3 regions of the Citrobacter pasteurii genome follow, and region 3 is predicted to be linked to each of the others. Evidence: predicted binding sites of a transcription regulator. Region 3 holds the regulator's gene; each other region holds the start of a gene.

Region 1 (10,218 bases), 2.4 Mb from region 3:
CGGTCACGCCTGCGTCGGCGCACGTGTCGACAGACAGCCTTACCCGCTTTCACAACCGCTGTTTAGCGGTCAGACCGTTGAAATCATTACCGCGCCGGGCGCACGTCCGAATGCGGCATGGCTTAACTTCGTCGTCAGTTCGAAAGCGCGCGCCAAGATTCGCCAACTGCTGAAAAACCTCAAGCGCGATGATTCCGTCAGTCTGGGCCGTCGACTGCTCAACCATGCCCTGGGCGGTAGCCGTAAACTGGCTGAGATCCCGCCAGAGAGCATCCAGCGTGAGCTTGAGCGCATGAAGCTCGCCACGCTTGACGATCTGCTCGCAGAAATCGGTCTGGGTAACGCCATGAGCGTGGTGGTAGCGAAAAACCTCCAGCAGGGCGAAGCAACAGCGAACGTACCGGCACAATCTGGCCATGGTCATCTGCCGATCAAAGGCGCAGACGGTGTGCTGATCACCTTCGCGAAATGCTGTCGTCCGATTCCAGGCGATCCCATCATTGCCCACGTCAGCCCGGGTAAAGGTCTGGTGATTCACCATGAATCCTGCCGTAACATTCGTGGCTACCAGAAAGAGCCTGAGAAGTTTATGGCGGTGGAATGGGATAAAGAGACGGAGCAGGAGTTCATCACCGAGATTAAGGTGGATATGTTTAACCACCAGGGTGCTCTGGCGAACCTGACGGCGGCAATTAACACGACCACCTCCAATATTCAAAGTCTGAATACGGAAGAGAAAGATGGCCGCGTCTATAGCGCCTTTATTCGCCTGACCGCCCGCGACCGTGTGCACCTGGCAAATATCATGCGCAAAATCCGCGTCATGCCGGACGTGATCAAAGTCACCCGTAACCGTAACTAGAACACGTTTTATGAATGAACAGCGCTATGCACGTATCCGCGAAATGCTCGCACGTCGTCAGCCCGATCTGACCGTCTGCATGGAAGAGGTCCACAAACCTCATAACGTTTCCGCTATCATTCGTACTGCAGATGCGGTCGGCGTGCATGAAGTCCACGCCGTCTGGCCGGGTAGCCGTATGCGCACCATGGCCTCTTCTGCCGCAGGCAGTAACAGTTGGGTACAGGTTAAAACTCACCTTACTATTGGCGATGCGGTCTCACATTTAAAAAACCGCGGCATGCAGGTGCTGGCAACCCATCTGTCAGATAAAGCAGTGGATTTTCGCGAGATTGATTACACGCGCCCCACCTGCATCCTGATGGGCCAGGAGAAAACCGGCATCACTCAGGAAGCGTTGGATCTGGCTGATCAGGACATCATCATTCCCATGACTGGCATGGTGCAGTCGCTGAACGTTTCGGTCGCCTCCGCGCTGATTCTGTACGAAGCACAACGCCAGCGGCAAAACGCTGGGATGTACCGACGAGAAAACAGCATGCTGCCACAAGACGAGCAGCAGCGTTTGCTGTTTGAAGGCGGTTATCCGGTGCTGGCGAATGTCGCTAAGCGCAAAGGTCTTCCCTACCCTCACGTAAACACGCAGGGCGAAATTGAAGCCGATGCAACGTGGTGGGCCACTATGCAATCTGCGAGATAAACGCGATGAAAGGCCGTTTACTGGATGCCATCCCACTCAACTCTCTGACCGGCGTTGGCGCAGCGCAAAGCAGTAAACTGGCGAAAATTGGCCTGCACACCGTACAGGACCTCCTGCTACACCTCCCCCTGCGTTACGAAGACCGTACCCATCTGTACCCAATTGGCGAACTGCTGCCGGGCGTCTATGCCACCGTTGAAGGCGAAGTGCTGAACTGCAATATCACCTTCGGCGGTCGCCGGATGATGACCTGTCAGATCAGCGATGGCTCCGGCATTCTCACCATGCGCTTTTTCAACTTCAGCGCAGCAATGAAAAACAGCCTCGCCACCGGTCGCCGGGTGCTGGCCTACGGTGAAGCCAAACGCGGGAAATACGGTGCAGAGATGATCCACCCGGAATACCGTGTGCAGGGCGATCTCAGCACGCCGGAATTACAGGAAACGCTTACCCCTGTTTATCCGACTACCGAAGGCGTGAAGCAGGCCACGCTGCGCAAGCTGACCGATCAGGCGCTGGACCTGCTCGATACCTGCGCCATTGCCGAACTGCTGCCGCCAGAGCTGTTGCAGGGCATGATGAGCCTGCCGGAAGCCCTGCGCACGTTGCACCGCCCACCGCCGTCACTGCAGTTGAGCGATCTGGAAACCGGCCAGCATCCGGCGCAGCGACGTCTCATTCTGGAAGAACTGCTGGCGCATAACCTCAGCATGCTGGCGTTACGCGCCGGAGCCCAGCGTTTTCATGCCCAGCCGCTGAGCGCAAACAATGCGCTGAAAGATAAGCTGCTGGCGGCGCTACCGTTTAAACCGACCGGCGCACAGGCCCGCGTTACCGCTGAGATCGAACATGATATGGCGCTGGATGTCCCGATGATGCGCCTCGTGCAGGGCGATGTCGGCTCCGGTAAAACGCTGGTTGCAGCACTTGCTGCTCTACGGGCAATTGCACATGGCAAGCAAGTTGCGCTGATGGCCCCCACCGAACTACTGGCTGAGCAGCATGCGAATAACTTCCGTAACTGGTTCGCGCCGCTGGGCGTTGAAGTGGGCTGGCTGGCAGGTAAACAGAAAGGCAAAGCGCGCCAGGCGCAGCAGGAAGCTATCGCCAGCGGTCAGGTGCAGATGATTGTCGGCACGCACGCGATTTTCCAGGAACAGGTGCAGTTCAATGGACTGGCGCTGGTTATCATCGACGAACAGCATCGTTTTGGCGTGCATCAGCGTCTGGCGCTGTGGGAGAAAGGCCAGCAGCAGGGTTTCCATCCGCACCAGCTCATCATGACTGCCACGCCCATCCCGCGCACGCTGGCGATGACCGCCTATGCCGACCTCGACACATCAGTCATTGACGAACTGCCTCCGGGGCGTACGCCGGTCACTACGGTGGCGATTCCGGATACCCGCCGCAGCGACATCATTGATCGCGTGCGCAACGCCTGTACCCACGAAGCGCGCCAGGCATACTGGGTCTGTACGCTGATTGAAGAGTCTGATCTGTTAGAAGCTCAGGCAGCAGAAGCAACGTGGGAAGAGCTTAAAATTGCGCTGCCAGAACTCAATATTGGCCTGGTACACGGCCGTATGAAGCCCGCCGAGAAGCAGTCAGTAATGGCGGCCTTTAAGCAGGGTGAACTGCATCTGCTGGTTGCCACCACGGTAATTGAAGTGGGTGTGGACGTGCCAAACGCCAGCCTGATGATTATTGAAAACCCGGAGCGTTTGGGTTTAGCACAGTTACACCAGTTGCGCGGCCGCGTCGGTCGTGGCGCGGTAGCCTCCCACTGCGTCCTGTTGTACAAATCACCACTGTCAAAAACAGCGCAAAAACGCCTGCAGGTTCTGCGCGACAGCAACGACGGGTTTGTGATTGCACAAAAAGATTTGGAGATCCGCGGCCCCGGCGAGCTGTTAGGTACTCGCCAGACCGGAACGGCGGAATTCAAAGTAGCGGATCTGTTGCGCGATCAGGCAATTATTCCGGAAGTTCAGCGCATTGCCCGCCATATTCACGAACGTTACCCGCAACAGGCGGTGGCGCTGATTGAGCGCTGGATGCCGGAAACCGAGCGCTATTCCAACGCATAGTGAATTAATCGCGGCGGACATGACTCCGCCGCACAGCCGTTATTGCGCAAAAATCGGCAACAGCAGATACAGCTTAATCACCAGCGCGTTGACGATATCGATAAAGAACGCCCCCACCATCGGCACCACCAGAAACGCCATATGGGATGGCCCAAAGCGTTCGGTAATCGCCTGCATGTTGGCAATCGCCGTCGGCGTCGCGCCAAGACCAAAACCGCAATGCCCGGCTGCCAGTACGGCGGCATCGTAGTTCTTACCCATCATGCGCCAGGTGACGAATATCGCGTACAGCGCCATGAAAATAGTCTGCACAACCAGAATTGCCAGCATCGGCAGAGCCAGAGAAGCCAGCTCCCACAACTTCAGGCTCATCAGCGCCATCGCCAGGAACAACGACAAACTCACGTTACCCAGCACCGAAACCGCACGCTCGAACACCCGGTAAAAGCCCAGTAATGCCAGACCGTTACTGAGGATCACCCCAACAAACAGCACGCAGACAAAGGTCGGCAGTTCCAGCACCGTTCCGACCAGCATTTGCGCAACGATTTTCCCCACCGTCAGGCAGATAGCGATCAGCGCAATAGTTTCAATCAGCACCAGCGAAGTGATCATGCGCCCGACGTCCGGCTTTTCAAACGCGGTCGGCACGGCCTGATCGTCCGGCATGCCATCTGGCGTGGTGGAGTGTTTGACCAGATAGCGCGCCACCGGACCGCCAATCAGTCCACCCAGCACCAGGCCAAACGTTGCGCAAGCCATCGCCACTTCAGTCGCATTGGTGAAGCCATAACGTTCAATAAACAGCTTGCTCCAGGCGGCCCCGGTTCCGTGTCCGCCAGAGAGGGTTATCGAACCGGCGATCAGACCCATCAAAGGATCCAGGCCCAGCAAGGTTGCCATACCGATCCCGATGGCGTTTTGCATCAGCAGCAGGCCAACAACCACAATCAGAAAAATACCCACCACGCGGCCACCGGCGCGCAGGCTGGCGATATTGGCGTTCAGGCCGATGGTGGCGAAGAATGCCAGCATCAACGGATCGCGCAGGGTCATGTCGAAGTTCACTTCCCAGCCCATGCTTTTTTTCAGCACCAGCAGCGCAATCGCCACCAGCAATCCGCCAGCGACAGGTTCAGGAATCGTGTATTTTTTCAGGAAGGAAACAGACTGGATGAGCTTACGTCCCAGCAGCAACACAAGGGTTGCCGCAACCAGTGTTGATAACGTATCGAGATAAAACATTTACAGCTCCATTAGTGCGTTTAGCACAATCACGCACGATGCTTTCCAGACCGATTTTTAGCTCTTATTGAGTTTTCGGGGTGGATTTTAAGCAGAAAATGATGAAAGGTTATATAAAAATGTTTGTTTATCCGTTTTAAATATTAAGAATACTTACTGGCAAACGTTTGCTTTTCTGCCCTGGTCAGATAAAATCACCGCTTTTCCACCATGGGATTGCCTCTGATGTCCGTTAACGCCGTAGAGTCAACAAATGCGCAACCGGTTGCGCAGACTCACAACAGTGAACTGATTTACCGTCTTGAAGATCGCCCCCCGCTAGCCCAGACCCTGTTTGCCGCCTGTCAGCACCTGCTGGCCATGTTCGTCGCGGTAATCACCCCTGCTCTGTTAATTTGCCAGGCGCTCGGCTTACCGGCTCAGGATACTCAACACATTATCAGTATGTCGCTGTTCGCTTCCGGCGTGGCTTCTATCATTCAGATCAAAGCCTGGGGGCCGGTCGGCTCAGGGCTGTTATCCATTCAGGGCACCAGCTTTAACTTTGTTGCGCCACTGATTATGGGTGGTACGGCGCTAAAAACCGGTGGCGCAGATGTTCCAACCATGATGGCGGCGCTGTTCGGTACGCTGATGCTGGCCAGCTGCACTGAGATGGTTATCTCACGCGTACTGCATCTGGCGCGGCGGATCATTACCCCATTGGTCTCAGGCGTGGTGGTGATGATTATCGGCCTGTCGCTGATTCAGGTGGGTTTGACATCGATTGGCGGCGGCTATGCCGCAATGAGCGACAACACCTTTGGCGCACCGAAGAATTTAATGCTGGCAGGCGTCGTACTGGCGCTGATTATCCTGCTTAACCGCCAGCGCAACCCGTACCTGCGCGTTGCGTCATTGGTGATCGCAATGGCGGCGGGCTACCTGCTGGCCTGGTTTATGGATATGCTGCCGCAAAATACCGCGCCGGTAAGTCAGGATCTGCTGATGGTGCCAACGCCGCTGTATTATGGCCTGGGTATTGACTGGAGCTTACTATTACCGCTGATGCTGGTCTTTATGATCACCTCGCTGGAAACCATCGGTGATATTACCGCTACTTCCGATGTCTCCGAGCAACCCGTCTCTGGCCCGCTGTATATGAAGCGTCTGAAAGGCGGCGTGCTGGCGAACGGTCTGAACTCATTTGTTTCTGCCGTGTTCAATACCTTCCCTAACTCCTGTTTTGGTCAGAACAACGGGGTTATTCAGTTAACCGGCGTTGCCAGCCGCTATGTTGGTTTTGTGGTGGCGCTGATGCTGATCGCGCTGGGTCTGTTCCCGGCGGTCAGCGGTTTTGTACAGCATATTCCTGAGCCAGTACTGGGCGGGGCAACGCTGGTAATGTTCGGTACTATCGCCGCATCCGGCGTGCGTATTGTGTCCCGTGAGCCGCTGAACCGTCGCGCGATTCTGATTATCGCGCTGTCGCTGGCTGTTGGTCTCGGCGTCTCCCAGCAGCCGTTGATCCTGCAGTTCGCCCCGGACTGGGTGAAAAACCTGCTCTCTTCCGGCATTGCTGCTGGCGGTATTACCGCTATTGTTCTGAACCTGATTTTCCCGCCAGAGAAAGCGTAAGCGAAATGCGGCGTTGATTCTGAATCAACGCCGCTGTAACGCTCTTTCACCATTCCCGCCTTGAGCATTGCGCGTAAATCGTGCATAACTTGACTATGTGCACTTCGCGGGATGGAAGACCATGAAATTTATTGGAAAGCTGCTTCTTTACGTGCTGATCGCCTGTGCAGTGGCGATCCTCGGCCTTTATTTTCTACTGCAAACCCGCTGGGGCGCAGAGCACGTCAGCGCCTGGGTTTCACAGAACAGCAGCTACCATCTGGCCTTTGATGCCATCGATCACCGGTTTTCTTCCCCTTCCCATATTCTGCTGGAAAACGTCACCTTTGGCCGGGATGGTCAGCCCGCGACGCTGGTCGCTAAAACGGTCGATATTGGACTGAGCAGCCGCCAAATCACCGACCCGCTGCATGTTGACACCATTTTGTTGCAAAACGGTACGCTGAATTTGTCGCAGCAAACCGCGCCGTTGCCTTTCCAGGCCGATCGCCTGCAGTTGCAGGATATGGCGCTTAACAGCCCCGGCAGCGAATGGGCCCTGAGCGCGCAGCGCGTTAACGGCGGCGTCATGCCCTGGAGCCCTGAGGCGGGCAAAATTCTCGGCAGCAAAGCGCAAATTCAGCTCAGCGCCAGTTCGTTGACGCTGAACGATGTCCCGACCACCAACGTATTGATTGAAGGCAGCATCGACCATGACCGGGTGACGCTAAGCAATATTGGCGCGGACGTGGCGCGTGGGGCATTAACCGGTGTAGCGCAGCGCAATGCCGACGGTAGCTGGGTGGTGGAGAATCTGCGCCTGAACGATATTCGGCTGCAAAGCGACAAATCGTTGGCCGATTTTTTTGCCCCGTTAAGTACCATTCCTTCCCTGCAAATTGGTCGTCTGGAAGTGACGGATGCCCGTCTGCAAGGCCCTGACTGGGCGGTTACGGATCTCGATCTGAGCTTGCGCAACATGACCTTCAGCAAGGATGACTGGCAAACTCAGGAAGGAAAATTGTCGATGAACGCCAGCGAGTTTATCTACGGCTCGCTGCACTTCTTCGATCCGATTCTGAACGCTGAATTCTCGCCGCAGGGTATTGCGCTGCGCCAGTTCACCACCCGCTGGGAAGGCGGTATGGTCAGAACATCGGGTAACTGGCTGCGCAACAACAAAGCGCTGGTCCTCGATGATGCCGCCATCGCCGGCCTGGAATACACGCTGCCAGAAAACTGGAAACAGCTGTGGATGAAACCCCTGCCCACCTGGCTAAACAGCCTGACGCTGAAGAAATTCAGCGCCAGCCGTAATCTGGTGATTGATATCGATCCGGACTTCCCATGGCAGCTCACCGCGCTGGACGGCTACGGTGCCAACCTCGGGCTGGTACAAAATAATCAGTGGGGGATCTGGAGCGGCAGCGCCACCCTCAATGCCGCAGCCGCCACATTCAACCGCACCGACGTGCGTCGCCCTTCGTTGGCGCTGACGGCGAACAACAGCACCATCAATATCGGCGAACTGAGTGCCTATACGGAAAAAGGGTTGCTGGAGGCCACCGCCAGCATTTCGCAGTTGCCTCAGCGCCAGGCTCAGATCAGCCTGAACGGGCGCGGCGTGCCAATGACGATTCTGCAACAATGGGGATGGCCCGTGCTGCCGCTTTCCGGCGACGGTAATATTCAGCTTACCGCCAGCGGCAATATTCAGGCCGACGCGCCGCTCAAGCCAACGGTCAGCGGCCAACTACATGCGGTGAACGCGGAGAAACAGCAGGTCACGCAGACCATGCAGGCGGGCGTGGTTTCGGGGAGTGAAGTCACAGCCCCACCACCTGCGCAATGATTTATTGCCCGGTAAGCGAAGCGCCACCGGGCCTACTCACGCTCATAACGACTATATTCGCTGCACAGCAACCACTTCACCGGCTCATCCTCGTCTATCGTCGGAAAGCGACCGACCGGCTCAAGGAAATGGTTGTCATGCAGGTCGTCATTGACCATCGAGATTTCCCAGCCCAGCACAAATGCTTTCTCCGCCCAAAAGCGATGATACAGCCGCGGCGGCAGACACACCCCCTGCCCCGGTTTCAACACCAGCGTCTCACCGGGTTTCACGCTATGCCGCTGACCATCGACGCTAACTTCAACAATACGCCGTGCGTCATACCCGTTATCAGGCGTGGCCCATGCCAGCTGCATACATAAGTCACCGCCGCCGCGATTCACGATATCTTCCATTTTATGGCGATGAAAATGCCATGGCGTTTGCTGATCCTGCTGAATTTGCAGCATCTTTTCGGCATACGGTTTGGGATAACCCGCTGACCCTGGCTGACCATTGCGCAACGTCAGTAACGTCAGTCCCGTTTGCGCAAAATCTCCACGCCCAAAGTCGGTAATGTCCCAGCCCAGCCGGAGATCGAACACTTCACCCCACAGAGTTTGATCCTGTTGCCGCCAGACGTCAGCCGTAAAATACGCAAAATCAGGCAGACAGACCCGAAAAGTCTCGGCTATGGCATGCGCTTTATCGACGGCATAATTAATGTGTGAACGCTTCATTCCACTTTTCCTTGTTGCGAAAAAGGCGGGTCACCCCGCCTGCATGCCGTTAGTAAAGTGATGCTTTGCCGGTTGAACCGAACAATTTCATTTTGTGGCGGATCACGTCACGCGCGGCGCTAATCGCTTCCGGGTAAATCACGTTCGGATCCCACCAGGTTTCTTTCGCCAGGATTTCGCGGACTTTCTGGAAATAGGCGTATTTCATATCGCTGGAAATATTGATTTTACCCACGCCCAGCGTAACGGATTCGGCAATTTCCGCATCCGGGTTCGCGGAGCCACCATGCAGCACCAGCGGAATGTCCACACGCCCGGCAATATCGCGCAGGATGTTCATTTGCAGCTCTGGCTGCATCCCTTTCGGGTAGATCCCGTGCGCGGTTCCAATCGCCACCGCCAGCGTGTCTGCGCCGGTACGGGCGATAAAATCCTGTGCCTGAGCTGGATCGGTATAGGTAACCTTCGATACGCCGCCTTCCACTGACGTTCCGGTCTGGCCAATTGTACCCAGCTCACCTTCAACCGAGACGCCTACCGCATGCGCCAGTTTGACCACTTCGCGGGTTAGCGCCACGTTTTCTTCATACGGCAGTAGCGATCCATCAATCATCACCGAGGTAAACCCACACTGAATCGCCCTCAGGACATGCTCAACCGAAGCGCCGTGGTCCAGATGCAGAGTAAAGGGAACCGGGCTGCGCAGAGTGATATCGCGGACGTAGCTAAAAAACGCATCGCCGACAAAATCATGTTCGCTGGGGTGAATCGAGATAATCGCCGGGGTGTTAGTCGCTTCCGCTTCTTCCACGACTGCACGTACAAAGCAGCTGTCCGCCACGTTGAATGCGCCGATGGCAAAACCGTGCTGACGGGTAGGTTGCAGTAATTCTTTCATCGAAACTAACATGTCAATTCTCCAGTTTCAGGGTGTAGAAAGCCCTGCCAGTGCGTTATCGCAGAGGCATAGAAGGCGTTACAGAAAACGAATCAGGCTTTGTTGATAGCGCCGCTGGCCTGTAGATACGGAATAATGGCTTCCTCGCAGGCCTGCTCCATCAGGGCCAGGGCATCAACGAGCTCACCGGATGTGTCGCGACACAGGGTGTGCAGCAGCGCGGCCTTTCCGGCTTCAAAGACCGCCGCGCCAACGTTTA
Region 2 (10,218 bases), 1.7 Mb from region 3:
CGCTTGTTACGCCCGGCGATGGCTTTTAATTCAGCCAGCGCAGCGTATTCGGTCGCCGCCTCACCCACCTGTGGCGGGGTTGCGAGCTGAATGTCTTTCGGCACAATCTGGCCGATCAGCGCATTTAACGACTCGGCGCCAACCGCATGCAGCATCTCTTGCTGCTGTGCGGCGTCCGGTCCGATGTGGCGTTCAATGAAAGCGCCGCTGTTTTCAAGCTGGCTTAACGTCTGTGTCATGGGCGATGGTTCCTGAAACGTGCAGTGAATCGTGATTGTCTCTGTTTACGAGTCCGGCAGCGCTAGCGCTTACCGGGCCTACGCATGCTTTGTAGGCCGGATAAGCGCAGCGCCATCCGGCAAAAGCGTATTTACTCGTCTTCTAACAATGCTTCATATGCGGTCGCATCCAGCAGCGATTCAATTTCGCTTTCATCGCTGGCTTTGATTTTGAAAATCCAGCCGCCCGCATACGGCTCGCTGTTGACCAGTTCCGGGGAGTCGCTGAGCGCGTCGTTAACCGCCACAATCTCACCGCCTACTGGCGCATAGATATCGGAGGCCGCTTTTACGGACTCCGCAACGGCGCAGTCATCGCCCGCGCTAACGGTTGAGCCAACTTCTGGCAGGTCAACGAAAACCATGTCACCTAACAGCTCCTGAGCGTGTTCGGTGATACCCACGGTGTAAGAGCCGTCAGCTTCTTTGCGCAGCCATTCGTGTTCTTTGCTGTATTTCAGTTCTGCAGGTACGTTGCTCATCAATCAATCTCCAAAAAAGGATGAATTACGCGACGGCTTTGCCGTTACGCACAAAAACAGGTTTAGTCACTTTTACAGGCATTTCGCGGTTACGGATCTGGACGATCGCGGTCTCACCGATGCCCTCCGGGACACGTGCCAGCGCGATGCTGTAACCCAGGGTTGGGGAGAATGTCCCGCTGGTGATAATTCCTTCCTGCTGGTTGCCGGAAGCATCGGTGAAACGCACCGGCAGTTCATTACGCAGCACGCCTTTCTCAGTCATTACCAGCCCGACCAGCTGTTCGTGGCCTTTTTCACGCTGCATTTCCAGCGCATCCCGACCGATAAAGTCGCGATCGGTCGGTTCCCACGCTATAGTCCAGCCCATGTTGGCCGCCAGCGGCGAAATGCCTTCGTCCATCTCCTGACCGTACAGGTTCATGCCTGCTTCCAGACGCAGCGTGTCACGCGCCCCCAGACCACAAGGTTTAACGCCTGCTTGTACCAGCGCATGCCAGAAATCTGCCGCCTTTTCATTCGGCATGGCAATTTCATATCCCGCTTCGCCGGTATAACCCGTGGTCGCGATAAATAAATCACCCGCCTGAACGCCGAAGAACGGTTTCATACCTTCAACAGCATGGCGTTGTTCGTCAGTAAACAGGGTGGCAGCTTTTGCCTGCGCGTTTGGTCCCTGCACCGCGATCAGTGACAGGTCATCACGAACAGTGATGTCAATGGCGTAAGGTTCAGCGTGTTGGGTAATCCAGGAGAGGTCTTTTTCACGGGTGGCGGAGTTTACAACGAGGCGGAAGAAATCTTCAGTGAAGTAATAGACAATCAGGTCATCTATCACGCCGCCCGACGCATTGAGCATGCCGGAGTAAAGGGCTTTACCCGTCTTCGTTAGCTTCGCGACGTCGTTTGCCAGCAGATAACGCAAGAACTCCCGGGTGCGGCTGCCGCGCAGGTCGACGATGGTCATATGCGACACATCAAACATACCGGCATCGGTGCGGACAGCATGGTGCTCATCGAGCTGAGAACCGTAATGCAGTGGCATCATCCAGCCATGGAAATCGACCATGCGCGCGCCACATAGCGTGTGTTGTTCGTACAAAGGAGTCTGTTGAGCCATCTTTTCCTCGTTGAATAAGCGGGGCTATCAACTCTTTCGTGGTGAAATCTTCGCCACGAAACCCAGCACCACAGCCGCTCCAGGGGCTGCGACGCAAACGTTCTCTTTGTCCTGAACTTACCACCGAAACAGACGCTAAACCATAAGGCAAAATTAACCATCACATTAGCTTATGACCAAAAACAGCCAGATCGTCGACAGAATAAAAATCCAGAACTATGGCAACAAATCAGAATAACAAATAAAGACAAGCTGAAATTAGCCGCATCAACCAACATTAAATGTGGAAAAAATGTCAAAAATGGCGTTATGAAAAAAACGTAATATAAAAAAAACTAATGCGAAAAAAGGCGTGGAATTAGATTATTTCAAATGAGAGAAGCATCCCGGCGCGCAGGCCGGGAGAGGAAAGTGTGACGGGTCTCAAACTCTTAAGATTGTCCTTACGGACGCTAGCGCAACCACTCAGGAAGATCGTTCAGTCCCATCGCCTGGCGGATGAGCTGTGGTTTTACGCCTGGCAGGGTATCGGCCAGTTTCAGACCAATATCACGCAGTAATTTCTTCGCCGGATTTTCCCCGGCAAACAGTTCACGGAACCCTTGCATTCCAGCCAGCATCAGCGCAGCACTGTGCTTACGGCTACGCTCATAACGGCGCAGATAGAGGTACTGACCGATGTCTTTCCCCTGGCGTTGCAGGCGCTTAAGTTCATCAATCAACTCCGCCGCATCCATAAAACCGAGGTTCACGCCCTGTCCTGCCAGCGGATGAATGGTATGCGCCGCATCACCCACAAGGGCCATACGATGGGCGGCAAACTGACGAGCATAGCGTCCAGTCAGCGGAAACGTCTGGCGTTCGCTTTCAAGCTGGCATAACCCCAGGCGATTATCAAAAGCGATATTCAGCGCCTGATTGAATTCGTCTACACTTACCTGCTGCATACGTTCAGCATCCTGCGGCGAGAGCGACCAGACAATAGAGCACAGGTTCGGGTCACTGAGCGGCAGAAATGCCAGGATCCCCTCACCGTGAAACACCTGACGCGCAACCGCGCCGTGGGCTTCCTGCGTACGGACAGTCGCTACCAGCGCATGATGACGGTAATCCCAGAACGTCAGCGGAATATCCGCTTTGTTGCGCAGCCACGAGTTTGCACCGTCAGCACCGACGACCAGGCGAGCGGTCAGCATAGAGCCATCTTTCAGCGTCAGGAACGCCTCGTTTTCTCCCCAGGCCACCTGCTGTAACTCAGCCGGTGCCATCAGCGCGATATCCGCTGAACGCTGCGCTTTTTGCCACAGTGCGTAGTGAATCACCGAGTTTTCGACGATATGCCCCAAATGACTGTAACCCATACTCTGGTCATCAAACGCAATTCGTCCAAAGCTGTCTTTGTCCCAGACTTCCATGCCGTGGTAGCAGCAAGCGCGACGGGCGACAATATCGGACCAGACGCCAAGACGGGTCAGCAGTTTTTCGCTGGCGGCATTAATAGCCGATACGCGAAGCTGAGGAGGTGCATCCGCCGCCAAAGGCTGCGGAACATGTTGTTCCAACACCGCAACGCGCAACCCGCTGCCCAGCAAGCCGCAGGCAACCGCCAGCCCCACCATGCCGCCACCCACAATTGCTACATCAACACTTTGCACTGTTTATACCTCGAAACCTGTAATCCGTAGGCCTGATAAGCGCAGCGCCATCAGGCATTTTTGCGGAGACCCTTGCCGGATGGCGGCGTTGCCTTATCCGGCCTACAGGTCATATTTATCGCGCAACCCAACCGAGGGTTCGCTCCGCCAACGCATCGCGCGCGGGTGTGAATAATTCCATCGCCATCAGCCCGGCATTACGCCCAACGACCAGCGGAGCCCAGCGATTGGCAAACAGATACACCAAATTGTTGGTCACGCCAATCGTCGTTTCGCGATCGCGTTCGCGGCGCTGCTGATAGCGTGCCAGCACCGCATAATCACCGACATCTTCCGCGCTGTTCTGCGCCTGGGCCAACGTTTCAGCCAGGCTCATCACATCACGCAGACCAAGGTTGAAACCTTGTCCGGCAATGGGATGCAGCGTCTGGGCTGCGTTCCCTACCAGCACGGTACGATGGGTAATCGCTTTTTGCGCCGAGGTTAACGAAAGTGGATAGGCGCTGCGTTTACCAGCATGGGTAATACGTCCCAGTCGCCAGCCAAAAGCGGTTTGTAGTTCACGGCAAAAACGTTCGTCGGACCAGGCCATAATCTCATCACGCTGCTCCAGCGGATGGCACCACACCAGCGAGCAGCGACCGTCAGACATCGGCAGCATTGCCAGCGGGCCATATTGCGTGAAGCGTTCAAACGCTCGACCCTCGTGCGCAACGGAGGTCGTGACGTTGGCAATTACCGCCAGTTGCTCATAGGGCTGTTGCAGCCAGTCAACGCCGCAGGCGGTAGCCAGTGCGGAGCGCGTACCGTCGGCGGCCACCAGCAGGCGACCATCGATCATTTCGCCATTTTCCAGCGTAACTTCTACGCGCTCCTGCGTGCGTGACACGCTGGCTACGCGGTCGGGGCAGTGCAGCGTGACGCCCGGCGCTTTACGCAGCAGCGCAAACAGACGTAGCCCCACATCATGCAGTTCTACCACCTGACCGAGCGCTGAAATATGGTATTCCTGCGCATCCAGCGTTACAAATCCGGCATGGCCACGATCGCTGACGTGAACGGTTTTGATCGCCGTTGCGCAATCGGCAATCGCCTGCCATATGCCAATTCGCGCCAGCTGTTGGCAGGTCCCTGCCGCCAGCGCGATCGCCCGGGCATCAAACCCGGGATGGCGATCATTGTCAGGCGCGCTCGCTTCTATCAGATGAACCGGCAGCGTCCCATGGCTAAGCTCGGAAATAGCCAACGCCAGCGTCGCACCAACCATACCACCACCGACGATAATCACGCTCATTGCAGTCGCGCCGTAGCCATCAGAGCTTCAATGTCATCCGCCTTCTTCACCACGCTGGCGGTCAGATTTTCATTACCGTCTTCGGTAATAAGGATGTCATCTTCAATTCGAATGCCGATACCACGGTAGGCAGGCGGTACATCGGCGTCGGGCGCGATATAGAGCCCCGGTTCAACCGTGAGCACCATTCCCGGCTCCAGAATACGCGAACGATCCTGACCATAAACGCCAACGTCATGGACATCCAGACCCAGCCAGTGGCTAAGACCATGCATAAAGAATGGGCGATGCGCATTTTCGGTAATCAGTTGATCGACCTCGCCGTGCAGAATGCCAAGCCTCACCAGACCCGTAATCATGATACGCACTACTTCGCTGGTGACTTCCTGGATGGACGTCCCGGGACGATACAGGCGCAGGCTGGTCTCTAAGGATTCCAGTACGATATCGTAGATTTCACGCTGTGCTGGGGTAAATTTACCATTTACCGGGAAGGTACGCGTAATGTCGCCCGCATAGCCTTTGTATTCGCATCCGGCATCAATCAGCACAAGATCGCCATCGCGCATTTCACTTTCATTTTCGGTGTAATGCAGGATACAGCCGTTTGCACCGCTGCCAACGATGGTGTTATAGGATGGGTAACGCGCGCCGTGGCGGGTAAATTCGTGATGAATTTCCCCTTCCAACTGGTACTCAAACATCCCCGGACGGCATTTTTCCATCGCTCGGGTATGCGCCAGCGCGGTGATCTCTCCGGCACGGCGCATGACCGCTATTTCTTCCGCTGATTTGAACAGGCGCATTTCATGCACCATAGGACGCCAGTCGATGATCGCGGCGGGCGCGTGCAGATTTTGTCTGGAACCTTTACGCAGTTTATCCAGCGCCGTACAGACAATCTCGTCTGCCCAGGCATATTCGCCCTGTGCGTGATACACCGCGTCCAGGCCATTGAGTAAAAGGTGCAGCTGTTGGTTGATTTCGCTGAAAGCCAGCGCCCGGTCAACGCCGAGTTTTGCCGGTGCGGCATCCTGGCCAAGACGGCGGCCAAACCAGATTTCCGCCGTCAGATCGCGAACCCGATTGAACAAAACGCTATGGTTATGAGTGTCATCGCTTTTAATCAGCACCAGCACGGCTTCAGGTTCGTTAAAACCGGTGAAGTACCAGAAATCACTGCTTTGGCGGTACGGGTATTCACTGTCCGCGCTGCGCGTCGCTTCAGGCGCGGCAAAAATCAGCGCGGCGCTGCCGGGCTGCATTTGTGCCAGTAAAGCCTGGCGGCGGCGCTGGAATTCTAGCTGAGATATTTCGCTCATCACACTCTCCTTGGCGTTTTGTTCTTAATGCAGAGTCGGTTTACGGACTTCAGGCGCGGTCGGCTGCTGACGCGTAAACGTGTCATGGCACAGCAAGGCGGCTACGCGCACGTATTCGATGATCTCTTCGAGCGACATTTCCAGCTCTTCCTGATCTTCGTCTTCGTCATATCCCAACTGAGCGATATTGCGCAGGTCGTCAATCGCTTCCCCGGTTTCACCTGTCACCTTGTCGAGCTTCGGTTGTGTCACACCGAGGCCCAGCAAAAAGTGGTTAACCCACCCCGCCAGCGCATCGGCGCGATCAAACACGCTAACGTCATCGCCTTCAGGCAGATAAAGCTGAAAAAGGAAGCCATCATCTTCCAGCGCATCGCTGGTGGCAGAGTGCATTTTCAGCAGCGCCTGAGCCAGCTCGTGACCGAAGGCCAGACCTTCGTTCGTCAGGTCGTGCAACAGCGGCTGCCATGAGCTGTCGTTGTTGCCACCGCAAATCATCCCGCTGATCAAACCGTGCATTTCGGCGGGGGTCAATCCGGCCCCTTGTTGGTTCAAAAACTGGCTAACTTCGTTGTAACCAGGCATTTCGTTCTGTATAGACATAAGCATTCGTCATCAAAGGGAGGATATTCATGATATGCTACCACTTTGGACCCTGGTGAACCAGAAAAGGGCTTGTATCTTGATACCAGGGTAGCTATAGTGTCGCCCCTTCGCGGACTCACGGTCTGGAGACGAAGGCAGCGCAGTCAATCAGCAGGAAGGTGGCATGTCTGCACAACCCGTCGATATCCAAATATTTGGCCGTTCACTGCGAGTGAATTGCCCGCCTGAACAAAGGGATGCGTTGAATCAGGCTGCGGACGATCTGAATCAGCGATTGCAAGATCTGAAAGTTCGCACTAGAGTCACAAATACTGAGCAGTTGGTTTTCATCGCCGCGTTGAACATCAGCTATGAATTAACTCAGGAAAAAGCGAAGACGCGTGAGTACGCGGCGAGCATGGAACAACGTATTCGGATGCTACAACAGACCATCGAACAAGCGTTGCTTGATCAGGGTCGCATAACCGAAAAAACGGGCCAAAACTTTGAATAACACTTTTCGGTTTACTGTGGTAGAGTGACCGTGAAGACAAAATTTCTCTGAGATGTTTGCAAGCGGGCCAGTCCCCTGAGCCGATATTTCATACCACAAGAATGTGGCGCTCCACGGTTGGTGAGCATGCTCGGCTCGTCCGAGAAGCCTTAAAACTGTGACGACGCATTCACCTTGAACCAAGGGTTCAAGGGTTACAGCCTGCGGCGGCATCTCGGAGATTCCCTTCTACCTGGCAACAGCCATGACACTACTTTCTGAACTCCCTTTATCCCGGCAAGAAATTCGTCAACTGATTCGTCAGCGTCGACGTGCGCTTACCTCTGAGCAGCAGCATCAGTACGGTCAGCAGGCCGCGACCCGAATGCTCAGCTTTCCCCCTGTTGTACTCGCTCATACGGTGGCAGTATTCCTCTCGTTCGATGGCGAACTCGATACCCAGCCGCTAATAGATCAGCTGTGGCGAGCGGGCAAGCGCGTTTATCTTCCGGTTCTTCATCCCTTCAGCGCCGGTAATTTGCTGTTCCTGCACTATCATCCGCATAGCGACCTGGTAACCAATCGCTTAAAGATCCAGGAACCACGACTTGATGTACGTGACGTATTACCGCTGTCACGGCTGGATGTACTGATTACGCCGTTAGTGGCGTTTGATGAATATGGGCAACGCCTGGGCATGGGCGGCGGATTTTATGACCGCACGCTACAAAACTGGCAGCAGCATAAGATCCAGCCCGTAGGCTACGCGCACGATTGTCAGCGAGTAGAAAAGCTGCCTGTTGAAGAATGGGATATCCCGCTGCCTGCGGTGGTGACGCCATCAAAAGTATGGGAATGGTAGCTTTTTTGTCGATTGACAGCGCCGTTTTTTTAAACTAGCTTTCTCGGTGAAGGGTGAGGGAGGCGAACCTCCCTCCTGCGTACTCTCTGTTAATATGCTGGCGAAGCGATGATTAACAGGATCAGCAGCATGATGACGTATCTCATCATCGTCCCTTTCCTTTTTAAAGCCCCTGCTTCGGTAGGGGCTTTCCCGTTTCAGCACGATGCTGAGCCCCTGGCGTAAATTCCTTTTATTGATGTACAACGCAGAGCGCAGCCTTTAATTACAAATTGCGGCAAGGCTCGAAAACGGAATGTATGCGTTACACAAAGAGATAGTAAGGCAGGATAATCAGAGGAAAGATGGGCAGGCCAGCAGCCTGCCCGTTAAAAGGAAATCAGTACAGCAGACGAGCGCGAATGGTTCCCGGAAGAGCTTTCATCGCCAGCAACGCTTTCTCCGCCACATCTTCATCCGCTTCAATATCAATAACCACGTAACCTACCTGTGCGGAAGTCTGCAGATACTGCGCGGCAATGTTGACGCCCTGCTCGGCAAAAATCTGGTTCAGCGCCGTCAGTACGCCGGGACGGTTTTCGTGAATGTGCATCAGACGACGACCACCATGCAGCGGCAGCGATACTTCCGGGAAGTTCACGGCAGACAGCGTAGAACCGTTGTCGGAATACTTCGTCAGCTTACCCGCTACTTCAAGGCCGATGTTTTCCTGCGCTTCCAGCGTTGAACCACCAATATGCGGCGTCAGGATCACGTTATCAAAATCACACAACGGCGAGGTGAAAGGATCGCTGTTAGAAGCTGGCTCCGTTGGGAAGACGTCGATGGCCGCTCCCGCCAGATGTTTCGTTGCCAGCGCATCACACAGCGCAGGAATATCGACAACCGTACCGCGTGCGGCGTTGATCAGCAGTGCACCTGGTTTCATCAGCGCAATCTCATGCGCACCCATCAGATTTTTGGTGGAGGCATTTTCCGGCACGTGGAGGCTAACCACATCGCTCATATTCAGCAGGTCGGAAAGATGCTGTACCTGCGTGGCGTTGCCCAGCGGTAGTTTATTTTCAATATCATAGAAGTAGACGTGCATCCCCAGCGATTCCGCCAGAATGCCCAACTGAGTACCAATGTGGCCGTAGCCGATAATCCCCAGTTTCTTGCCACGCGCTTCAAACGAGCCGGTAGCCAGTTTATTCCACACGCCGCGGTGCGCTTTGGCGTTCGCTTCGGGTACACCGCGTAGCAGTAGAAGCAGTTCGCCAATCACCAGTTCGGCAACAGAACGCGTGTTAGAGAATGGCGCGTTAAACACAGGGATCCCGCGCTTTGCCGCAGCGGTCAGATCAACCTGGTTGGTGCCGATACAGAAGCAGCCAATCGCGACCAGTTTCTCTGCGGCGTCAATCACATCTTCAGTCAGATGGGTACGGGATCGCAGGCCAATGAAGTGGGCATCACGGATGGACTCTTTCAGCTGTTCAGTGTCCAGAGCGCCTTTATGAAACTCGATGTTGGTATAACCTGCTGCACGAAGGCTTTCGAGTGCTTTTTGATGCACGCCTTCAACCAGCAGAAATTTAATCTTCTCTTTCTCCAGTGATACCTTTGCCATTTCCCCGACCCTGTCTTTTTTGTTCAAACTAATGTGTTGTGTGTGGGATTTTCATCCTCCTCTTCAACATATCAAAAAATAATATTGCGGCAATATGAACGTTTGCGTCGTCATGCTGAGGAAATGTCATTCAGCGGGAATTGTCAGAGGAAAATACTGGCGATAAGTTTTTCTTTGGAGGGATCGGCAGGACAATATTATAAACGTGACACAAGTCACCAAATTTGCCCTGCCAAAATTTTTTTAACGGGAGAAGACGCTCCCGTCAGATCATTTTACGATAGTTTTCACGCCGTCCGGTGTGCCAATCAGCGCCACATCCGCACCACGATTGGCGAACAGACCTACGGTTACTACGCCCGGAATCGCATTGATGGCGTTTTCCATGGCCACAGCGTCAAGGATCTCCAGGCCGTGCACATCGAGGATCACGTTACCGTTGTCCGTCACCACGCCCTGACGGTATTCAGGACGGCCGCCCAACTTCACCAGTTGACGCGCGACTGCGCTGCGCG
Region 3 (10,218 bases):
AACGTACGACGCTTGGCAAGAAAAAACTGGGGGCGCGAGTCAATATCGAAATCGACCCGCAAACACAGGCCGTTGTTGATACGGTTGAACGTGTATTGGCCGCACGTGAAAGCGCTATGAGTAATGTTACTGGCGAAGCGGGCATTTAAATCGGAATAAAAAGCCCCCGGTAGTTCGGGGGCGATGCTGTCTAACGGGGAACACGGAGCCCGTGTTCAACGCCACGAGAGAACACAACCTGCCACAGCTGGATGTCGCGCGCGCGAAATGCGCCAGCACAGGCATTCAGGTAATAACTGAACATCCGTTTAAAGCGTTCACTATAGTTGTCGGCAATTTCTGGCCAGGTGGTCATGAAACGCTCATGCCAGGCCATCAGGGTGGTATCGTAATCCGCACCAAAGTTATGCCAGTCTTCCATCACGAAATGTGGCTCGCTGGCGTTGGCAATCTGACGAACTGACGGTAAACAGCCGTTCGGGAAGATGTATTTATTGATCCACGGATCAACATTATTGTCGGTTTTTTTAGAGCCGATGGTATGTAGCAAAAAAAGACCGTCTTGCTTTAAATTACGGTCAACAACGTCAAAATAGGTGTTGTAATTTTTCGGTCCCACATGCTCAAACATACCGACGGAAACGATACGGTCAAACCGGTCATTGAGGTCACGGTAGTCCTGCAGCAAAATCGTGACATCCAGCCCTTCACAGCGCGTCTGCGCCATTTTTTGCTGTTCTGCCGAGATAGTCACGCCAGTCACGCTCACCCCGTATTGTGACGCCATGAACTGGGACAAGCCTCCCCAGCCGCAGCCAATATCGAGTACGCGCATACCTGGTTTCAATTGCAATTTCTCGGCAATCATTTTTAACTTCGCCTGCTGGGCAGATTCCAGGGTATCGGCATCTTTCCAGTAGGCGCAGGAATATTGCATGTAGGGATCAAGCATGCGGGTAAAGAGATCGTTGCCAAGATCGTAGTGTTCCTTGCCAACGACCCAGGCACGTTTTTTGGTTTGTAAATTAAACAGACGGGCCGTTGCGATACGTAGCGTATCTCTGAAGTGGCGGGGGAGTTGGCTTTCAAGACCTGCACGCAGGACTTTGTTAAAAAACATATCCAGCCGATCGCATTCCCACCAGCCGTCCATATAACTTTCACCTAAACCCAACGATCCTTCCTGTAACACGCGTCTGAAAAAGTCGGGGTTTTTAACGCGAATATCTGCCGGTGCCGGGCCATTAATGGTAATGCCTGCACGGCTCAATAACTCATTGGTGATTCGGTACCAGTCATCATCCGGTACGCTGACGTCTTCTATACATGATGAACTCATAGCTTCTCCATCACTGGTCGGTGATCAGAACCTTAAAACAGCGTAGACGCTTTTTTGGGCTTTGTGAGAAATCTCACGGATTTAATCCGCGAATCTATAATCCGACGTAGAACAGAGGAAGGGAGAAACCCTTGCCGAAAAGGCCATCCATGGAAAAACGGGAACCTGCTTGTTCCCGTTACTCTATAAATCTTATCGTTTTATTAACAACCAAAAATTAGTATAGGCCTGAATTTTTGGCTATTCAACCGATAATTGTTAGCGGACTAACTAAGTGCCCACAGCAATGATTAATGTGACTCGCCGTGTGCAATTTGCGCGCTCTCATCCGGCAAGGATGTGTTCTCAGCCTGTGACTGCATTTTGTACCCTACGGCCGCCAGTAGCACCGTAGTCAGCATCACGCTGGTGGTGGTGAGCAGCGGGGTGGCGATCAGCCAGGAAACTACAAGGCTTGCCAGGAAGCATAACCCCAGTTGCAGCGTATTCTGCAATGCGGCTGCGCGTCCTGTCGCCTGCGGGAACGGCCGTAATGCCTGAGCGACAACGATAGGGTAGATTGCCCCGTTGGCAATCGCCATCACGCAGAATGGGATCAGGATTTCAGCCAGAGCAACATGGTGAATAAAGCCGGTCGCCCAGGTCGCTACGACGCTAATGGCATACAGGATAAGTAACCATGGCAGCAGCTGGCGACCCTGCCATTTTTGCAGTGCCGCGCGGCAGCCGTAACCCCCGATCAAAAATGCAATAGTTTGCGGAACATAGCTCAGACCAATCACTGCCGGGCTGTAGCCCATTTCGCTGAGGATGAACGGGGAGCCCGTCAGCCATGCGAAGAAGCTCGCGGAACAGGCGGCATAAATCAATACGTTCCCACGATAGATTTTCGAGCGCAGCAGGGTGGCGAATGTCAGTTTATCCTGGCTGTCGTCGCGCGCTTTAGTCGTTGGTTTTAAGCGCAGAGCCGGCAGCATCAGGATCAGGGTAATCGCAAAAAGGGTGGCAAAAATGGCCTGCCAGGAAAAATGTACCAGGATCCAACTGCCTAATAACGGTGCAAGTGCAGGAGACAATCCAACCAGCGGCATAATGGTGGCAAAGATACGGTTTACTTTTTGTGACGGATAATAATCGGTGACCAGCGCCTGCCAGATAACCGATGCCGCACAAACCCCAACGGCCTGGACAAAGCGTAGTACCAGCAGGCCTGTGGCGTTTTCAACCCACAGCATGCCCAGACTACCCAGAGCAAAGATAGATAAACCCAGCAGCAAAATCGGTTTGCGACCATAGTGGTCGGAGAGTGGCCCCCACAAAAGTTGTGCGACGGCAAATCCCGCTAAGAACAAACTAAGGCTGGCACTCACGGCAGAGGCGGGTGTCTGTAAATCGGACTGAATTGCGGCGAAGGCGGGCAGATACATATCTGTTGCCAGAAAGCCGAGCACGCTAAGACCCGCCAGCCAGACTAAAAACCCTTTCCCAGGTTGCATCATCATTTCTCTTTTTTAAGCAGTAGAACAATGCCGCTGAGTGTAGTGAGTGAAATTCTTGCTGTGAAACGCTAATATTTGTTTACTGATTTCAAATTTTTTGCAGGCAGAATATGTGGTCGGAATATTCACTTGAGGTGGTTGATGCGGTGGCGCGCAACGGTAGCTTTAGTTCCGCAGCTCAGGAGTTGCACCGCGTACCTTCGGCGGTAAGCTACACTGTGCGTCAACTGGAAGAATGGCTGGCTGTGCCTCTTTTTGAACGTCGTCATCGGGACGTGGAATTAACGCCTGCTGGCGCGTGGTTTTTAAAAGAAGGCCGGTCTGTTATCAAAAAAATGCAGATCACCCGTCAGCAATGTCAACAAATCGCCAATGGCTGGCGAGGACAACTGGCGATTGCGGTAGATAATATTGTGCGTCCAGAACGGACCCGACAGATGATTGTGGATTTCTACCGCCATTTCGATGATGTAGAACTTCTGGTCTTTCAGGAGGTGTTTAATGGCGTCTGGGACGCGCTTTCGTATGGTCGCGTGGAGTTAGCTATCGGAGCAACGCAGGCCATTCCGGTAGGGGGGCGCTATACGTTCCGGGATATGGGAATGCTGAGCTGGAGTTGCGTGGTGGCCAGTCATCATCCGTTGGCGGCAATGCCAGGACCGCTCAGTGACGATACGTTGCGCAACTGGCCATCGCTGGTACGCGAAGATACGTCCCGCACACTGCCGAAACGTATTACATGGCTGCTGGACAACCAAAAACGCGTCGTTGTGCCTGACTGGGAATCCTCGGCTACCTGCTTGTCAGCCGGACTCTGTGTCGGGATGGTGCCGACGCATTTTGCAAAACCGTGGATCGATGGCGGTAAATGGGTGGCGTTACAGCTGGAAAATCCGTTCCCGGATGCCGCTTGTTGCCTGACCTGGCAGCAGAATGATACGTCGCCTGCACTGAGCTGGTTACTGGACTACCTGGGGGATAGTGAGACGCTGAATAAAGAGTGGCTGCGGGAGCCGGATGAGGCTCCCACACAACAGTCTTAACGACGATAATCGCGGAATGGACCGTCGGCAACGGAACGACGCTCTATCAGGCGTGGGTGCACCTCGATAGACTGCGACTCTTCACGTTTATTCACGATTCGGTCTAACAGCATGTTGAAGGCCGTTTCACCCAGTGAATCTTTTGGCTGATGGATGGTTGTCAGCGCAGGGGTGAAGTAACGGGCGTTGCGCACGTTATCGTAACCGATAACTGAGATATCCTGCGGTACGCGCAGCCCCATCTCGTCTGCAGCACACAGCGCACCCATCGCCATAATATCGCCACCACAGAATACGGCGGTTGGGCGATGCGACTGGGAGATGATTTGCTGCATAGCGCGGTAGCCGGATTCAGGTTCGAAATCACCCTGCACAATCCAGTTTTCGGGGACTTTAATCAGCGCTTCTTCCATCGCTTTCATGAAGCCAGCCAGGCGGCCTGCGCCGGTATTACGCTCCATAGGTCCCGGGATCACGCCGATCTCACGATGACCGCGTTCAATCAGATACCGGCCCGCCATGTAACCGCCTTCGAAGGCGTTATCAATGACGGTATCGGTAAAGTCGGCTTTGGCCTCGCCCCAGTCCATGACCACCATCGGGATATGGCGATACTCTTCGAGCATGGAAAGCAGTGATTCCGGATACTCTGAACACATTACCAACAGGCCATCAACGCGCTTTTGCGCCATCATCGACAGATAAGCCTGCTGTTTTTCGAGACTGTTCCAGGCGTTGCCCAGAATCAGCGTGTAGCCTTTCTGGAAACAATTTTTTTCAACTGCCTCAATAATTTCAGCGAAATAGGCCGCTTCGCTGCTGGTTGCCAACAAACCGATCGATTTGGTGTGATTCACCTTCAGGCTACGCGCTACTGCGCTCGGAGAATAGTGCAGTTCTTTAATCGCTGCCCAGACAGCGTTGCGCGTTTCTTCCGCGACAAAGCGCGTTTTGTTAATTACGTGTGATACGGTTGTAGTGGAAACGTTTGCTCGCTTCGCTACATCTTTAATAGTTGCCATTACATCTCACTCCAGACCATATCCTAAGCTCCTGAGAATACTCCAGGTAAACGTTTGCCTTCACACACCCTCAACGCAACGTCAGGGTTGCGGCACGCCGGGAAAACGACACGGAACGTCAGGAAGGGGTCAATGGCCGGTACGCTAATCAAGTAAGCGTGGAATTTTGTCTGATCTTAACGAAAAGGGGAAGAGTTAAAAGCAGTTATCAATATAAATCGTGAGAGATTTTTGCTTTCAAGTGTGTAAAAATGCGCAATATCACTTTTTGTGTGGGAATAAAAAGGAGAAAACTTGATGAGCACCGATCTGAAATTTTCGTTAGTGACGACCATAATTGTTCTGGGCCTGATTGTCGCGGGTGGCCTGACTGCAGCACTGCACTGATTTCCCCCGAGGGAGTTCGCTCTCCCTCATCCTTTCTGCTTACCTTTTTCGTCCTATTTTTTGCAAATAAGCAAAAGTCTTTTGCAGTTTTGTTAACTTTATTAATTTTGCGATCAATGTCATGCTTTTGACTCTTATGATGTGTCGTGCCAAGGCTCGACGTTACGGAGTCGATAGATGAAAATAAATTATCCTTTACTGGCGCTGGCGATCGGAGCGTTTGGCATTGGCACCACCGAATTTTCTCCCATGGGATTGTTACCCGTCATTGCCAAAGGCGTGGATGTTTCAATTCCGGCAGCAGGGATGTTAATCAGCGCGTATGCGGTAGGCGTGATGGTTGGCGCACCGCTGATGACATTACTTCTGTCCCATCGTGCGCGTCGCAATGCGCTTATCTTCCTGATGGCCATTTTTACGTTGGGTAATGTGCTTTCGGCGATATCTCCGGATTACACGACGCTGATGCTGTCGCGCATTTTGACCAGTCTTAACCACGGGGCATTTTTTGGCCTCGGTTCGGTTGTGGCGGCAAGCGTTGTCCCCAAACATAAACAGGCCAGCGCCGTTGCGACGATGTTTATGGGGTTAACTATCGCGAATATTGGCGGTGTTCCCGCGGCAACCTGGCTTGGGGAAACCATCGGCTGGCGAATGTCCTTTATGGCGACGGCGGGACTGGGTGTTATCGCGATGGTCAGCCTGTTCTTCTCGTTACCGCAAGGCGGGGCTGGTGAGCGCCCTGATGTGCGCAAAGAACTGGCGGTGTTAATGCGTCCACAAGTGGTGTCAGCTTTACTGACGACCGTTCTGGGGGCCGGTGCGATGTTTACGCTTTATACCTACATCTCACCCGTGCTGCATAGCATTACTCATGCTACGCCGGCGTTTGTCACCGGTATGCTGGTGCTGATTGGCGTTGGGTTCTCTATCGGTAACTATCTGGGCGGTAAACTGGCTGACCGTTCGGTTAACGGTACACTGAAAGGCTTTTTACTGTTGCTGATGATGATTATGCTGGCGATACCTTTCCTTGCTCGTAATGAGCTGGGTGCGGCCGTGAGTATGGTGGTGTGGGGCGCAGCAACGTTTGCGGTGGTTCCGCCGCTGCAGATGCGTGTGATGCGCGTTGCCAGCGAGGCACCTGGATTGTCATCGTCAGTTAATATTGGCGCGTTTAATCTGGGGAATGCCCTGGGAGCGGCGGCTGGTGGGGCGGTAATTTCCGGAGGGTTGGGCTACAGTTTCGTACCGGTAATGGGGGCGATGGTGGCAGGGCTTGCGCTACTGCTGGTCTTTGTCTCGGCAAGGAAACAAGCGGAAGAAGTCTGCAACGCAACGAATTAAAAACAAAAACGCAGAAGGGAATCCCTTCTGCGCTGTCATTTTATGCTGCGAAGTTTTTCGCAACAAATTCCCAGTTCACCAGTGCCCAGAAGTGTTCCAGGTAGCCAGGACGGGCATTACGATAATCGATGTAGTAAGCATGTTCCCACACGTCAACGGTCATCAGCGGCGTCGCGTCAGTCGTCAGCGGTGTACCTGCGTTGGAGGTGGACACGATAGCCAGTTTGCCATCCGTTCCTTTTACCAGCCAGGTCCAGCCAGAACCGAAATTCTTGATAGCGGCATCGGTGAATTGAGCTTTGAAGTCTGCAAAGCTGCCAAAGGAGGCGGTAATCGCTTCGGCCAGTTTACCGGTCGGCTCGCCACCTGCGTTTGGTGCCAGGCAGTTCCAGTAGAACGTGTGGTTCCATACCTGTGCAGCGTTATTGAATACACCACCTTCAGAGCTACGTACGATCTCTTCCAGTGATTTACCTTCAAACGCGGTGCCTTTAATCAGGTTATTCAGATTAGTCACATAGGTTTGATGGTGTTTGCCATAGTGGTATTCCAGCGTTTCGGCAGAAATGTGCGGTGCCAGAGCATCTTTGGCATACGGTAATGCAGGTAATTCGAACGACATTGCTTCTCTCCTTATTATTTATATTGAGTACACACAATAGCCTCATTGTGAGTAAGGATAGGGTAGCAAATTGAAAGGTTATGCAAAAGAAGAACTTACCCTACAGCATATTCTGTAGGGTAAGTTTTTAGCGAATTGTTTTCGGCGTCATCACACGGCGAGCGCCCACGTAGTGGCGTTGCCAGTAATCTTCGCTCAGAGAGGTTATTTGAATTTCCTGACCGCTGCGTGGAGACTGGATAAATTTACCATTGCCGACATAGACGCCAACGTGGTCGGCGGTACCGCGACCTTGCGTGCGGAAGAAGACCAGATCACCGTTTTTCAGTTCACCACGTTCAATCGGCGCAGCGTCGCGCAGGTGATACATTTCATTAGCGGTACGCGGAATGCGGAATTTCACCAGATCTTTGTATGCGTAATAAACCAGCCCGCTGCAATCAAAACCGGTTCTGGGTGAGGTGCCCCCCCAACGGTAAGGTTTGCCGATTTGGTTCATCAGGGTAGACATGGCGGTTTTGGTCGCTTTCTGTACTTTCACTTTATGTACATCAGCAACGGCTGTTGGCGCAGTCGTCTTCACTTTTACACAACGTGGCTTATGACCTTTGCGCGGGGTACATTTTTCAGTCCAGATGACGGCGGGAGGGTGCATTGCCGCTGTTTTACTGCGACGGTTTGCTGTTTTCGTCGATTTTGCCGGAGTCGCTGTGCGTTTTTTTGAGGAGGAAGCTGTTTTCGTACTGGTTTTACTGGTGTTTTTTGTCGCCGTTTTCTTGTTGGTTTTTGTTGCTTTTTGGCTGGCTGTTGCGCTTTTCTTTTTATCTACCGTCTTGACGGTGTGGGAAGCGGTAGGTGTCGCCCTGGCCTGCTTGGAAGCATGAGCCATAGGCGTAAAAGGCAGTGTGGTAAAAAGTAAAGCACAGAGCGTGATCGAGATTCGGTTTATCCGCGCCACTGAGCAGTCCTCTGGTAAGGCAGGTCTATCGTGCCTGCGTGTGATTTTCAAAACTTGACGATTCTAATCTATAGAAAGAGGGAAAGTTAATAGCTTTTTTCGTTTAAAACTGCGTTTCGTAACCGACCGCAAAAAAAAACAGCAATTCAGGGCGTAATTGGTGAACAGATAATCAAATCCACAGGCTTCATGCGGATAAATGAGATTGTGAATGCAACTTTTAACGACAGGCGATAAAATAATATCGCGTAATGAAAATGTTATTTTCCGTTACCTGCCTGACCCGCTACAATGCAGACTACTGCCGTAAAAGAAGTTTAAGGAAGCAAGATAATGAGCACCACTATCGAAAAAATCCAGCGCCAGATCGCTGAAAACCCGATTCTCCTGTACATGAAAGGTTCCCCAAAACTGCCAAGCTGCGGTTTCTCTGCTCAGGCAGTGCAGGCGTTGTCCGCCTGTGGTGAACGTTTTGCTTATGTTGATATTCTGCAGAACCCGGATATTCGCGCCGAGCTGCCGAAATATGCCAACTGGCCGACTTTCCCACAGCTGTGGGTTGATGGTGAACTGGTAGGCGGCTGTGACATTTTAATTGAAATGTACCAGCGCGGTGAGTTGCAGCAGTTGATTAAAGAAACTGCGGCGAAATACAAAACCGAAGAGCCGGACGCTGAGTAATTTTAGCGGAAATAAAAAAGCGACCTGTGATGGTCGCTTTTTTTATGCCGCCGTTACGCCTCTTCGGGCACTGGCAGAGGCCAGCCGCCGAGGCGTTTCCAGCGGTTAACAATTTCGCAAAACAGTACGGCCGTCCGTTCGGTATCATACAGCGCCGAGTGCGCCTGATTCCCGTCAAATTCCATTCCTGCTGCCAGACAGGCTTTTGACAGTACTGTTTGCCCCAACGACAGGCCGCTTAATGCCGCCGTATCAAAGGTGACGAAGGGGTGAAACGGATTACGTTTCAGTGAGGCGCGCTCTGCTGCGGCCATCATAAAACTGTGGTCGAAAGTAGCGTTATGCGCCACCATGATCGCCCGATTGCAGCCGCTGTCTTTAATCCCTTTGCGCACCATTTTGAAGATGGCGTGCAGTGCGTCATATTCGCTGACCGCACCACGTAGCGGATTGTTAGGGTCAATACCGTTAAAGGCGAGGGCTTCCGGCTGTAAATTCGCCCCTTCAAACGGCTCTACGTGGAAATGTAACGTCATGTCCGGCATCAGCCAGCCTTGTTCATCCATTTTCAGTGTGATGGCGGCAATTTCAAGCAGCGCATCGGTTTTGGCGTTAAATCCTGCTGTTTCGACATCAATGACGACAGGATAAAAACCACGAAAACGGTCACACAGACCGGAAAGTTGAGCGTTATCGGACATCTGGGTCTCTTAATACGGGAAAATTGCAGCGCGTATTATGGCAAAATGATGAGTATAAAACTACGGGCACAGACGATCTGCGCCCGAGGGGAGGTTAGTCGCCCAGGCCGCGGCCGGCGTCTTTCTCTTCGATCAGCTCAATTTTGTAACCGTCCGGATCTTCAACGAACGCGATCACTGTTGTGCCGCCTTTTACCGGGCCCGCTTCACGCGTCACGTTACCGCCGTTTTGACGAATACGTTCACAGGCCTGTGCCGCGTTATCTACGCTCAGGGCGATATGACCGTAGGCTGTGCCCAGCTCATACTTATCGACACCCCAGTTATAAGTCAGTTCGATCACCGCTTCGCTGGTTTCCGGGCCGTAGCCGACAAAGGCCAGAGAGTACTTGTATTCAGGGTTTTCGCTGGTACGCAGCAGCTTCATGCCCAGCACGTTGGTGTAAAACTCGATGGAACGCTGCAGGTCACCCACGCGCAGCATGGTATGAAGTAAACGCATCTTTTTCCCCTTCGAAAATGGCTAATACATTCAAAATGTTGTTTTAGTATAGCGGCGTTATAACGCCGCTATCAATGGCAGAACTGAGTTTGTGAGGTTACAGGGTAGGATAATCGG

The links. Region 3 encodes PurR, which represses purine synthesis genes. Its sites were predicted from a motif close to CANGCAAACGTTTGCNTG; they were not measured.
Region 1: gltS (sodium/glutamate symporter) is a predicted target of PurR. The motif match lies at 5,051-5,068, and genes of this name have one in related genera.
Region 2: gcvT (glycine cleavage system aminomethyltransferase GcvT) is a predicted target of PurR. The motif match lies at 1,971-1,988, and genes of this name have one in related genera.

The regions. Positions count from the first base shown of each region.
Region 1 is NZ_CP077262.1:364,975-375,192, reverse strand. It holds gene spoT (bifunctional GTP diphosphokinase/guanosine-3',5'-bis pyrophosphate 3'-pyrophosphohydrolase) at 1-862, shown strand, start outside; gene trmH (tRNA (guanosine(18)-2'-O)-methyltransferase TrmH) at 873-1,562, shown strand; gene recG (ATP-dependent DNA helicase RecG) at 1,568-3,649, shown strand; gene gltS (sodium/glutamate symporter) at 3,689-4,894, opposite strand; gene xanP (xanthine/proton symporter XanP) at 5,120-6,511, shown strand; gene I6L54_RS01810 (AsmA family protein) at 6,633-8,342, shown strand; gene I6L54_RS01805 (D-lyxose/D-mannose family sugar isomerase) at 8,375-9,061, opposite strand; gene I6L54_RS01800 (ketose-bisphosphate aldolase) at 9,111-9,971, opposite strand; gene I6L54_RS01795 (class II fructose-bisphosphate aldolase) at 10,052-10,218, opposite strand, start outside.
Region 2 is NZ_CP077262.1:1,202,452-1,212,669, reverse strand. It holds gene gcvP (aminomethyl-transferring glycine dehydrogenase) at 1-239, opposite strand, end outside; gene gcvH (glycine cleavage system protein GcvH) at 371-760, opposite strand; gene gcvT (glycine cleavage system aminomethyltransferase GcvT) at 786-1,880, opposite strand; gene ubiI (FAD-dependent 2-octaprenylphenol hydroxylase) at 2,333-3,535, opposite strand; gene ubiH (2-octaprenyl-6-methoxyphenyl hydroxylase) at 3,651-4,829, opposite strand; gene pepP (Xaa-Pro aminopeptidase) at 4,826-6,151, opposite strand; gene I6L54_RS05910 (YecA/YgfB family protein) at 6,176-6,754, opposite strand; gene zapA (cell division protein ZapA) at 6,921-7,250, shown strand; RNA gene ssrS (6S RNA) at 7,292-7,475, shown strand; gene I6L54_RS05895 (5-formyltetrahydrofolate cyclo-ligase) at 7,495-8,091, shown strand; gene serA (phosphoglycerate dehydrogenase) at 8,471-9,703, opposite strand; gene rpiA (ribose-5-phosphate isomerase RpiA) at 9,974-10,218, opposite strand, start outside.
Region 3 is NZ_CP077262.1:2,922,953-2,933,170, reverse strand. It holds gene I6L54_RS14325 (riboflavin synthase) at 1-149, shown strand, start outside; gene cfa (cyclopropane fatty acyl phospholipid synthase) at 191-1,339, opposite strand; gene punC (purine nucleoside transporter PunC) at 1,630-2,835, opposite strand; gene punR (DNA-binding transcriptional activator PunR) at 2,949-3,881, shown strand; gene purR (HTH-type transcriptional repressor PurR) at 3,878-4,903, opposite strand; gene cydH (cytochrome bd-I accessory subunit CydH) at 5,201-5,290, shown strand; gene I6L54_RS14295 (MFS transporter) at 5,468-6,637, shown strand; gene sodB (superoxide dismutase [Fe]) at 6,678-7,259, opposite strand; gene I6L54_RS14285 (C40 family peptidase) at 7,387-8,217, opposite strand; gene grxD (monothiol glutaredoxin 4) at 8,551-8,898, shown strand; gene rnt (ribonuclease T) at 8,952-9,599, opposite strand; gene gloA (lactoylglutathione lyase) at 9,694-10,101, opposite strand; gene nemA (alkene reductase) at 10,199-10,218, opposite strand, start outside.